Regions from separate parts of the Streptomyces sp. NBC_01508 genome, predicted to be linked through region 1. Evidence: riboswitches for the same ligand, from Rfam matches in the RefSeq annotation. Region 1 holds a riboswitch; each other region holds the start of a gene.
What was found. Region 1 has a riboswitch for cyclic di-AMP ahead of OG700_RS34640 (C40 family peptidase). Riboswitches for the same ligand answer to the same signal wherever they lie in the genome.
Positions count from the first base shown of each region.

Region 1 (3,303 bases):
GCCTGTACATCCTGTACATTTTGTACCGACGGACGAGAGCCCGTCCGGCACCCGAGGAGAGGCACGCCATGAACCGTCCTTCCGCGCGCCCGCGCCGCCCGCCCACGCACGTCCTGCCGGAGTTCACCGAGCGGACCACCACCGGGACCCGGTCCCTCGACCCGTACTCCAAGCTCTTCGAAGGACGGATCATCTTCCTCGGCACCGCCCTGGACGACACCTCGGCGAACGACGTGATCGCCCAGCTGCTCCATCTCGAATACGCGGCGCCCGACCAGGACATCGCCCTCTACATCAACTCCCCCGGCGGCTCCCTCAGCGCCATGTCCGCCGTGTACGACACGATGCGGGTCATCGGCTGCGACGTGGCGACCACCTGCCTGGGTCAGGCGGTGTCGACCGCCGCCGTCCTGCTGGCCGCCGGGGCGCCCGGCAAGCGGATGGCACTCCCAGGGGCACGCGTCGTCCTCCAGCAGCCGGGGATCGAGGAGCCCGTACGCGGCCAGCCGTCCGATCTCGCCATCCAGGCCGAGGAGTTGCTGCGGTCGCGGGCCCTGATGGCGCGGACACTGGTGCGGCACACCGGACAGAGCGCCGAGCGGATCGACACCGACATCGACCGGGACACGATCTTCGACGCGACGGCCGCCAAGGAGTACGGCCTGGTGGACCAGGTCACACAGGACCGCCGGGCGTCCCTCGGCTTCAACGACCCCCGGTGAAGCGCCGATGCTGCCACCGGAGCTGCCGCCGCTGCCCGCGCTGACCCGCGCCGAGGGCGACTTCGTGGACTGCTATCTCCAGGTCGTCGACCTGGTGGGCCGGATCAACCCGGCGCGCGCCGACGACACGTACGGCGCGCTGCGCGCCGCACAGGCCCTGGTGGCCAGGGCGGCCGAACTTCGCGACGCGCTCGCGCTGATGCACGCCAGAGGCGAGACCGAGCTGCACACACCGACCCTGGACCGCACCCTGCGGGTGCTGGACGGGGAGCGCAGGGCCGGGCGGGTCACCATGCCGCCCGGACCCGCGACTTGATGCGGACCCGGCTCGCCAACCCCGGCCCTCGGACCCGACCCATGAACCCGGCGCGCGGACCCGGCGCGCGGACCCGGCGCGCGACGAACCGGCGGCCGGCCGTCCCGTACGGACGCGTCCGTACGGGATTTGCCCGCTCGTTCGGCGTATCGACGCGCCCGCCGCGACCGGGGCGGCGACTTGCGACGGACGATCGGCCGTCCGGCCGTAACGCTTCGCTACGTCGCAGGTACAGCGCGTGAGCGATCATATGAGCCGTTCGCCGAATCGGCCTTACCAACCCAAATGGGCCATAAGTGACGAGAGTCACATCTAGCCGTTTCGGCTCGGAATTGCGCTGAGGCCGCGTCAAGATCCGTGTGACGACAAGCCCCCGCCACCTCGGCGGGGCGGTCCGGGTGGACGCCGAGTCCTGCCGCCGCTCCGGATGCCTGGTCGACACGAGTGGATCGGCAGGAGTGGAGGACCCGAGCAGTTCGGGGCGGCCCGACCATGGACCGCTCCTCGGGGTGAAGCCGCACACGCGGCCGGGCATCTTCGCCAGCCCGAACCCGACAGGTCATCCTTCACAGGCGGCTGACGAAGGGTGTCGCATGTTCGCGCTGACGCATGTCCCGTCGCTGTTCTCCCGGGCCGGTACCGCATCGGTCCTCCTCGCCGCCGTCGGCGGCACGATGCTGGCGCCCGGCGCCGTGTCGGAGGCCCACGCCGCACCGGCCGCCTCCAAAGCCCTCAATGTGGCCGCTTCCAAGAAGGGCGCGCCCTACAGGTACGGGGCGACAGGTCCGCACCGGTTCGACTGCTCGGGGCTGACGCTGTTCTCCTACAAGAAGGCCGGCAAGTCCCTGCCGCGCACGGCGCAGCAGCAGTACAACAAGTCGCGCCACATCTCGGCCTCCAGCCGCAAACAGGGCGACCTGGTCTTCTTCCACTCCGGAAACAGCGTCTACCACGTCGGCATCTACGCCGGCGGCGGCAAGATCTGGCATTCGCCGAAGACGGGTCAGGTGGTACGGCTCCAGCGCATCTGGTCCAAGAGCGTCTGGTACGGCCGGGTCCGCTGAGGCCCGGCGGGTGGCGGGCAGCGGGTGGCGGGCCGGGCGCGGCCCGGCGGGTCAGCCCTGGGGCCGCGGCGTCCAGGGCAGGGTGATCCACACCGTCTTGCCGCCGTCCTCGGTGGGTGTGACGGTCAGTCGGCCGCCGTACTCGGCGGTCAGCGAGCGGATGATGACCATGCCGCGGCCGTTGTCCTGCTGGACCGCGGCCGGGAGCCGCTTCGGCCACCGCGGGTGGCTGTCGGTGACTCCGACACGTAGCTGTTCGTCGCGCTCCAGGGTGACGTCGACCGTGAAGGTCGGCGATCTGCCGAAGGTGTGCTGCACGGCGTTGGTCGCGAGCTCCGAGATGATCAGGCGAACCGTTTCGGCGGTGTCGGCGTCGCCCGGCAGGCCCCATTCGGCGAGGACACGCGCGACGTATCTGCGCGCCTCCGGTACCGAGGCCGGATCGCTCGGCAGGGTGACGGATGCTTCTTGACGGTCTGCCATGACGACGCTGTCCCTTTCCCACCGGGACGCAGACCGACCTACGGCAGATGCCCGCGAGTACGTCCCCGGATTGCGCTTCGCGCCACACTGCCATCAACAGCGCCCGGCGCACGGGCGATCCGCAGGGATATGGCCCCGTCTGTCGCTCTAAGCGGTGAACCCTGCTACGCGAGACCGTATTTGAGGGGACTCAAGTTTCCCGTCCCGGCGACCGAGAGGGGACGCGGGGGGCCTACGTATGTGCTCAGCCAACCGGCGCCGCGGCCCCGGCGGGCGCGGTCGCGACGATCGTCGCCAGCGCCGTCCCGACCTGCCGGTCCGTCAGGTCGGCGCGGGCCGTAAGCCTGATCCGGGAGATCCCGTCCGGCACCGACGGCGGCCGGAAACAGCCCACCACCAGCCCCGCCGCCCGGCAGTCGGCGGCCCAGCGCACGGCCGCGTCCGGAGACGGCGCCCGGACGGAGACGACGGCCGCGTCCGGGCGTACGGCGGTGAGCCCCGCCCCGGTCAGCCCCCGGTGCAGCGCGTGCGCCACCGCCCGCGCCCGGACGGCCAGCGACGGGTCCGCGCGCAGCAGCCGCAGGCTCGCGAGCGCGGCGCCGACGGCGGCCGGCGCGAGGCCGGTGTCGAAGATGAACGACCGTGCGGTGTTGACGAGTTGGTCGATGACCCGGGCCGGGCCGAGGATCGCGCCGCCCTGGCTGCCCAGCGACTTGGA
Region 1 is NZ_CP109419.1:7,493,523-7,496,825, reverse strand. It holds gene OG700_RS34650 (ATP-dependent Clp protease proteolytic subunit) at 69-722, shown strand; gene OG700_RS34645 (hypothetical protein) at 730-1,038, shown strand; cyclic di-AMP (ydaO/yuaA leader) riboswitch at 1,457-1,628, shown strand; gene OG700_RS34640 (C40 family peptidase) at 1,632-2,102, shown strand; gene OG700_RS34635 (ATP-binding protein) at 2,154-2,585, opposite strand; gene OG700_RS34630 (8-amino-7-oxononanoate synthase) at 2,830-3,303, opposite strand, start outside.

Region 2 (3,303 bases), 4.4 Mb from region 1:
CGGTTCCATGGGCGGTGCCTGGTCCGGGCGCTCCGACTCCGCGGCGAGCGGCCCTCCGGCCCCGCCGTCATCGCCGAACCACCCGGTGACCCGCCCCGGATCCAGCGCCACGGCCAGCAGCGCGACCGAGGCCAGCAGCCCGACGACGTACCAGCCCTTCAGCCGCCTCGGCCGCCGGGCCGGCCGGTGCGTGCGCCACCCCTCCGGGGGCGCGGGCTCCTCCCGCAGCCGCCGTGTCACCATCCGGGCCCGTGCCGAGGGCTCCTTGGGCGCGTCGGGCACGCCGTCCGCCGACTCCCGCAGGAATCGCTCCCACTCCTCGTCGGACGTGGACGAACCGCCCTGATCCCCACCCGCGTTCATGCCGGACTCCTTCTGTCACCACCACGGTGTCGGTACCACCGCGACGGCCCCTCCCCAGGGACATCTGTCGCATGATCGCATAGGGGGTCGAAGGGAGCCCCGAGGAGCAGCCGGCCCGGAAACAGGGGCCAACGGGCTCAGGCCGGGCGCACGCTGCCGTAGATCGGCATGTAGTAGATCGACTCCTCACGGACGTTCGCGCCCGGCTTCGGCGCGTGGATCATCTTGCCGTCGCCCTGGTAGATGCCGACATGGCTGATGTCGTCGTAGAAGAACACCAGGTCGCCGGGGAGCAGATCCGCCGTGGCGACGCGCTTGCCGACCTTGACCTGGTCCCAGGTCGTACGCGGCAGCTGGACACCCGCCTCCTTCCAGGCGGCGGCCGTCAGCCCCGAGCAGTCGTACGAACTGGGGCCGGTGGCGCCCCACACGTACGGCTTGCCGATCTGCGCGCGGGCGAACGCGAGCACTTTCTCGGCCTTGGCCGCGTACGTACCGTCCGTGTCCCCCGTGCCCGTGCCCGTGTCGGTGCCGCCGCCGGCGGCGGGCGGCTGTTCCTCCTGCCGCGCCTCCTCCTGGCGCTTGCGCTCCGCCGCCTCCTCCTTGGCCTTCGCCTCGGCCTTGCGGCGCGCCTCCTGCTCCTTCTTGCGCTCCAGCTCGGCGAGGACCGCCTTCTCCTCGGCCGTCAGCTCCGACAGCAGCGACCGCGCCGCCGCGAGCTTGTTCTGGACCCTCTGCTTGCCGACCTTGAGCGACGCCTGCGACTCAGTCAGCGTCTCCAGGCTCTTGGTCGCCTTGGCGCGCTGCTTGGCCGCGGACCGCTGCTCCTTCTGGAAGTCCTCGACGGCCCCCTGCTGGCGGTCCGTCAGCCGGTCCATCAGCTGGGTCTGCTCGAAGTACGACTGAGGGCTGTCGGCGAACATCAGGGCGGCCGTGGGACCGACCGCGCCCGCGCGGTACTGCGCCGCCGCATACGTACCGAGGGCGCGCCGCGCCCCGTTCACCTTGTCGGCGCTCTTGGCGACGTCGTCCAGCACTCGCTCGACCGACTTGCGCTGCGTGTCGGTCGCTTCCTTCGCCTTGTTGTACTGCTGCGTCGCCGTCCCGGCCTGCCGGTACAGGTCGTCGACCTTCTTCTGCACCTCTTCCACCGAGGGCTTCGGCTCGGCCGGCGCGGCGGTGGCGCTCTGCGTCGACAGCAGCGTGACCGAGGCGAGCGCGGCCGTCGTGAAGCCGACGGCCGGTGTGTTCCCGCGCAGTGCGGTGCGCGTGCGCGATTTGCGATGCGACGCCAAGGTCGACATCTCCTTCCGTGGACCGCCTACCGGGTTAGCTGTCGGGTTCGGGCGGAACGGAAGGCTGCCCTACGGGCCGGGAATTACGGCCCGATTCACCCCGGTCGAACATGGTGGGTCCCCGGTTCCGGGCTGCTGTGCGCAGGCCCGGATTCGGCGCAGGCCGCCCGCTCGGCGCTGATCGCCGACGGAGTACGGACCGCCTCGGCGAGCACGCTAGCCAACCTGTGGTGCCGCTGTGAAGGTCGATGGCCGATATGCCCGATACATTTTCGTGACCTTTCGCGTAAACGTTCCTGGGCGGCCCCGCGAGGCCATGTGGCGGCGGGCTGTCAGTGCGGCACCCTAGACTCGGGAAGCGATGAGCAGCCTCTTTGACGACAGCTTCCTGGCGGACCTCCAGCCCTCGGCCGATGAGCCTCCGCCGCCGCCCGAGGACACCGCGCCGGAGCAGGTGCCCGACGATCTCTTCGGAGGGAAGTTCGACGTGCCCCCGCCCAGGGATCCGTACCACCGCGACGGCGCCCCGCGCACCGTCGTGGACCCGGCGGCGCTGCTCGAAGGGCTGAACGACGAGCAGCGCGCCGCCGTCGTGCACACCGGATCGCCGCTGCTCATCGTGGCCGGAGCGGGCTCGGGCAAGACCCGGGTGCTGACCCACCGGATCGCGTATCTGCTGGGCACCCGCAGTGTGCATCCGGGCGAAATACTGGCGATCACGTTCACCAACAAGGCCGCGGGCGAGATGAAGGAGCGCGTCGAGCAGCTCGTCGGACCGCGCGCCAACGCCATGTGGGTGATGACGTTCCACAGCGCCTGCGTGCGGATCCTGCGCCGCGAGTCGAAGCGGCTCGGCTTCACGTCGTCGTTCTCGATCTACGACGCGGCCGACTCCAAGCGCCTCATGGCCCTGGTCTGCCGCGATCTGGACCTGGACCCCAAGCGCCACCCCCCGAAGGCGTTCAGCGCCAAGATCTCGAATCTGAAGAACGAGCTGATCGACGAGGAGACGTTCGCCGGTCAGGCCACGGACCCCTTCGAGAAGACGCTGGCCGAGGCGTATCGGATGTATCAGGCGCGGCTGCGCGAGGCCAACGCCCTGGACTTCGACGACATCATCATGACGACGGTCCATCTGCTCCAGGCGTTCGGGGACGTCGCCGAGCACTACCGCCGCCGGTTCCGCCACGTCCTGGTGGACGAGTACCAGGACACCAACCACGCGCAGTACACCCTGGTGCGCGAGCTGGTCGGCCCCTCGGGCGAGGGACACGACCCGGCCGAGCTGTGCGTCGTCGGTGACGCCGACCAGTCCATCTACGCGTTCCGGGGCGCCACGATCCGCAACATCCTTCAGTTCGAGGAGGACTATCCGGACGCCAAGACGATCCTGCTGGAGCAGAACTACCGCTCCACGCAGACGATCCTCAGCGCGGCCAACGCGGTCATCGAGCGCAACGAGAGCCGGCGGCCCAAGAATCTCTGGACGAACGCGGGCGCGGGCGCCCGGATCACCGGGTACGTGGCGGACACCGAGCACGACGAGGCGCAGTTCGTCGCCGACGAGATCGACCGCATGACGGACGCGTCGGAGGCCAAGGCGGGCGACGTCGCGGTCTTCTACCGGACGAACGCGCAGTCGCGT
Region 2 is NZ_CP109419.1:3,120,174-3,123,476, reverse strand. It holds gene OG700_RS14205 (hypothetical protein) at 1-363, opposite strand, end outside; gene OG700_RS14200 (NlpC/P60 family protein) at 501-1,667, opposite strand; cyclic di-AMP (ydaO/yuaA leader) riboswitch at 1,666-1,827, opposite strand; gene OG700_RS14195 (ATP-dependent DNA helicase) at 2,020-3,303, shown strand, end outside.
Region 2: another riboswitch for cyclic di-AMP. It lies ahead of OG700_RS14200 (NlpC/P60 family protein); the one in region 1 lies ahead of OG700_RS34640 (C40 family peptidase).

Region 3 (3,303 bases), 2.9 Mb from region 1:
CCCGCACGGTCCGCGAGTACCAGGCGTTCGCGACGTCCCTGGCATTCCTGCGCCGGCGCGCGGGGCGCGGCACGGCGGGCCCCGACTACGTCGAGCGCGAGCAGGAGCTGCTGCACCACCTGTGGCAGCGCCGGGAGATGGCGTCGCCCGCGCTGGCGTACGCGGCGCGGGCGACGGGGCGGGTGTGGACGCCGCCGCCGTACATCGACTACGGCGGCTACAACCCGTACCGGAACTGAGTCCTGCTCCGGTACGGGTTCATCCTGCTTCGGTCCTGCTTCAGTCCTGCTTCGATCAGGGCGTGAGGCCCTTGCCCCGCAGCCAGCTCATCGGGTCGATCCCGCTGCCGCCCGCGGTGTGCACCTCAAGGTGCAGATGCGCGCCGGTGACGTTGCCGGTGGCTCCCACGCGTCCGATCGTCTCGCCGGTGGTGACCTTCTGGCCGACGCCGACGGTCATCGAGGACAGGTGGGCGTACCAGATCTCCGTACCGTCCTGAAGCTCCAGCACGATGCGGTAGCCGTACGACCCCGACCAGCCGGCCGACTTGACGGTCCCGCTGTGCACGGCCTTGGTCGGCGTGCCCGTGGGGGCGGCGAAGTCCAGGCCGGTGTGCTGCCCGGAGGACCACATGGAGCCGGCCTGGCCGTAGGTGGAGGTGAGCGTGTACGAGGAGGTGGGGAGCGAGAAACTGGCGGCCAGCTTTTCGAGGCGCTCCTTCTCGGCCTTGCGCTCCGCCGCTTCCTTGGCCTTGCGCTTCGCCTCGGCGGCCTTCTCCTCCGCGTCGGTCTGCTGCTTCTTGGCCTCGGCCGCGGCCTTCTCGGCGGCGGCCGTCTCGGCGCTCGCCTTCTGGGCGGCGTCGGCCTCGGCCTGCTGCTGCTCCGCCTGCTGGAGGATGCGGGCGCGCAGCGCCTCGCCGGAGTCGGTGGTGCCCTGCTGGGCGTCCGCGGCGGTGAGGCCCGCGGTGGTGAGCGGCGCGGGCGTCTCGTCGCTCTTCTTGTCGCCGTCGGACATGAAAGACCCGACGCCGGGAAGGGACTTGGCGTCGGGGAAACTGTCCGAGATCGCGTCGGGAAGTGATATCGAGACCGCGGGCTTGTCCTGCGCGGAGGCGATGCCTCCCGCGCCAACCGCGGCGATGACTCCCACTCCGAGGACCGTGGAGCTGCGGGCGAGAGCGTTGCGCTGTTTGGCGACACGGTGCTTGCCGCGTACGGGACGGATGGACTCCGCAGTGGGATTCCACTCCTCCCAGTCCCTGTTCGCCTCGCCGTCGGCGAGATCTGTGCCGGTGAACCGGCTGCCGGGGCCGAAATGGGCCGGGGCTGAGGCTTCGGGGGCAGGCCTGTTGGACGCCACTGGGGCGCTCTCCTTTCCTTCCTTCTCGCCTACCGGGTTAGCTGACGGGTTCGGAGCAGGAAGGTCTCCTACGAGCGTTCTTGACCACACGAGGCAGCAAGAGGCGCCCGATTCACCCCAATTGGTGGTTCCCCGGTTTCCTTGCGGAATTCGGCGCGTGCGCACGGTGCCGTCTCTTTCGACGGCTGGGACAACCGCGCTGCGTTATCGAACGTTAATAGACGACGGGGGCTTATTCCAAGCTGTTCCGGGTGATCGTTAGCGACAGCGGCCCGGACCAACCGGGACACAAGCAGGCGGAATCGGGCGAGTTGATCGCCCCTCGGAGGGTGTGCGATCACACACTCGAACTGACGGTGCGTCAAGTGTTATGCGGAGTGGTGTGCCCCAACTACGCAGCGTGGTAGGCGAGATGACACCACGACGGACGGGCGGTGGGACGGGACAACGGAACGGGACGGCAGTTGGACGCGTATCACGACAGGGCGGGACGGCGTCACGGCACGACGGGCATCGTCCGGCGCCGATCCGGCTGCCCCTCGGTGGGCCGTATGACGGCCAGCAGCGCCATGTCGTCCGTACTGCCGCCGCCGGTGTGCAGCCGTACGTCCCCGACGATCGCCTCCAGCATTTCGTCCGGGCCGGGGAAGATCCGGCCCGCCAGCCGTTCGCGCGGGTCGTAGAAGACGCCCTTCGTGTCGCGCGCCTCGGTGAGCCCGTCCGTGTAGAGCAGCAGCGTCGCCCCGGACCGGTAGGGAACCTCGTCCGCGCGGTCCGGCCACGCCCCCAGCTCGCCCATCCCGAGCGGCAGCGCCGGGTCGGCGGGCACCACGACCGTCAGCCCGCCGTCCGGGCCGAGCAGCAGCGGCTCCGGGTGCCCGCGGTTGACCACACGCACCATGCCTTCGGTATGCGGGATCTCCGCCAGTACGGCGGTGGTGAAGCCCTCGAACAGGTCGATGCCGGTACGCCGCGTGCCCTCACGCGCCAGCGCCCGCTCCAGCCGCTGCGCGACCCCTTCGAGCGAACTCTCCTGCTCGGCGGCCTCCCGGAAGGCACCGATGATGACGGCCACGGTCTCGACGGCGCCCATGCCCTTGCCGCGTACGTCGCCGACCACCAGCCGTACCCCGTACGCCGTGTCCTGGACGGCGAACAGGTCACCGCCGATGAACGCGCCCTCCTCCGCCGCCTCGTAGCGCGCGGCGACGTGCAGCCCGCCGATCCGGGCATCGGGCGTGGGCAGCACGGCGCGCTGGGCCGCCTCGGCGATGACCCGCGCCGACGCGAGCCGCTCACCGCTGCGGCGCACGACACCGTTGATGGCCAGCGCGAGGACGGAGACGGTGAAGACGGTCAGCCCGTCGCTGAGCGTTTCGATCTGGGCCGCCCCGTTGTACAGGTGCAGCCCGACGGCGGCGCTGGTCGCCAGGGCACCGATGACGAAGGTGCGCGCGAAGGAGAAGAACGGGGCGGCGACCAGGGGAGCGGCCGAGAAGAGCGGGGCGGAGGTGAAGGCCGTCGGGGTCGCCTCGTCCAGGATGACCGCCACCACGATGACCAGGCCGGGCAGGATCTCCAGGAACGGATGCGGCGCGCGGGCGGCGTGCCGGGCGCGCCGGCGCCTGGCCGTCCTCCGGCCACCGGAACCGAAGCCGGGGAAATGCTTGCCCGTGGCACGCCAGCCGTTCCACGTGGGGTCGTCCGGGGGAGTGTCGGCCTCGCGGAAGCCGGCGTCGGCCCGCCGGAAGGCGCGCCCGAACCCGCGCCCGAACCGGCGTTCGATCCTCTGCCCGATCCCCCGCCGGACGCCGTGACCGAGGCTGCGGAGCCCGGTGGGCCGACCGGGACGGCGGACAGCTCCCCGGTCGGGACGCTCGTCGCGCCCGCCGTCGCCGGTCCCGCCGTTGCCCGCCGTCCCGTCGTCCCCGCTGTCTCTCAGGT
Region 3 is NZ_CP109419.1:4,552,068-4,555,370, reverse strand. It holds gene OG700_RS21135 (PrsW family intramembrane metalloprotease) at 1-239, shown strand, start outside; gene OG700_RS21130 (M23 family metallopeptidase) at 295-1,359, opposite strand; cyclic di-AMP (ydaO/yuaA leader) riboswitch at 1,371-1,525, opposite strand; gene OG700_RS21125 (PP2C family protein-serine/threonine phosphatase) at 1,856-2,941, opposite strand.
Region 3: another riboswitch for cyclic di-AMP. It lies ahead of OG700_RS21130 (M23 family metallopeptidase); the one in region 1 lies ahead of OG700_RS34640 (C40 family peptidase).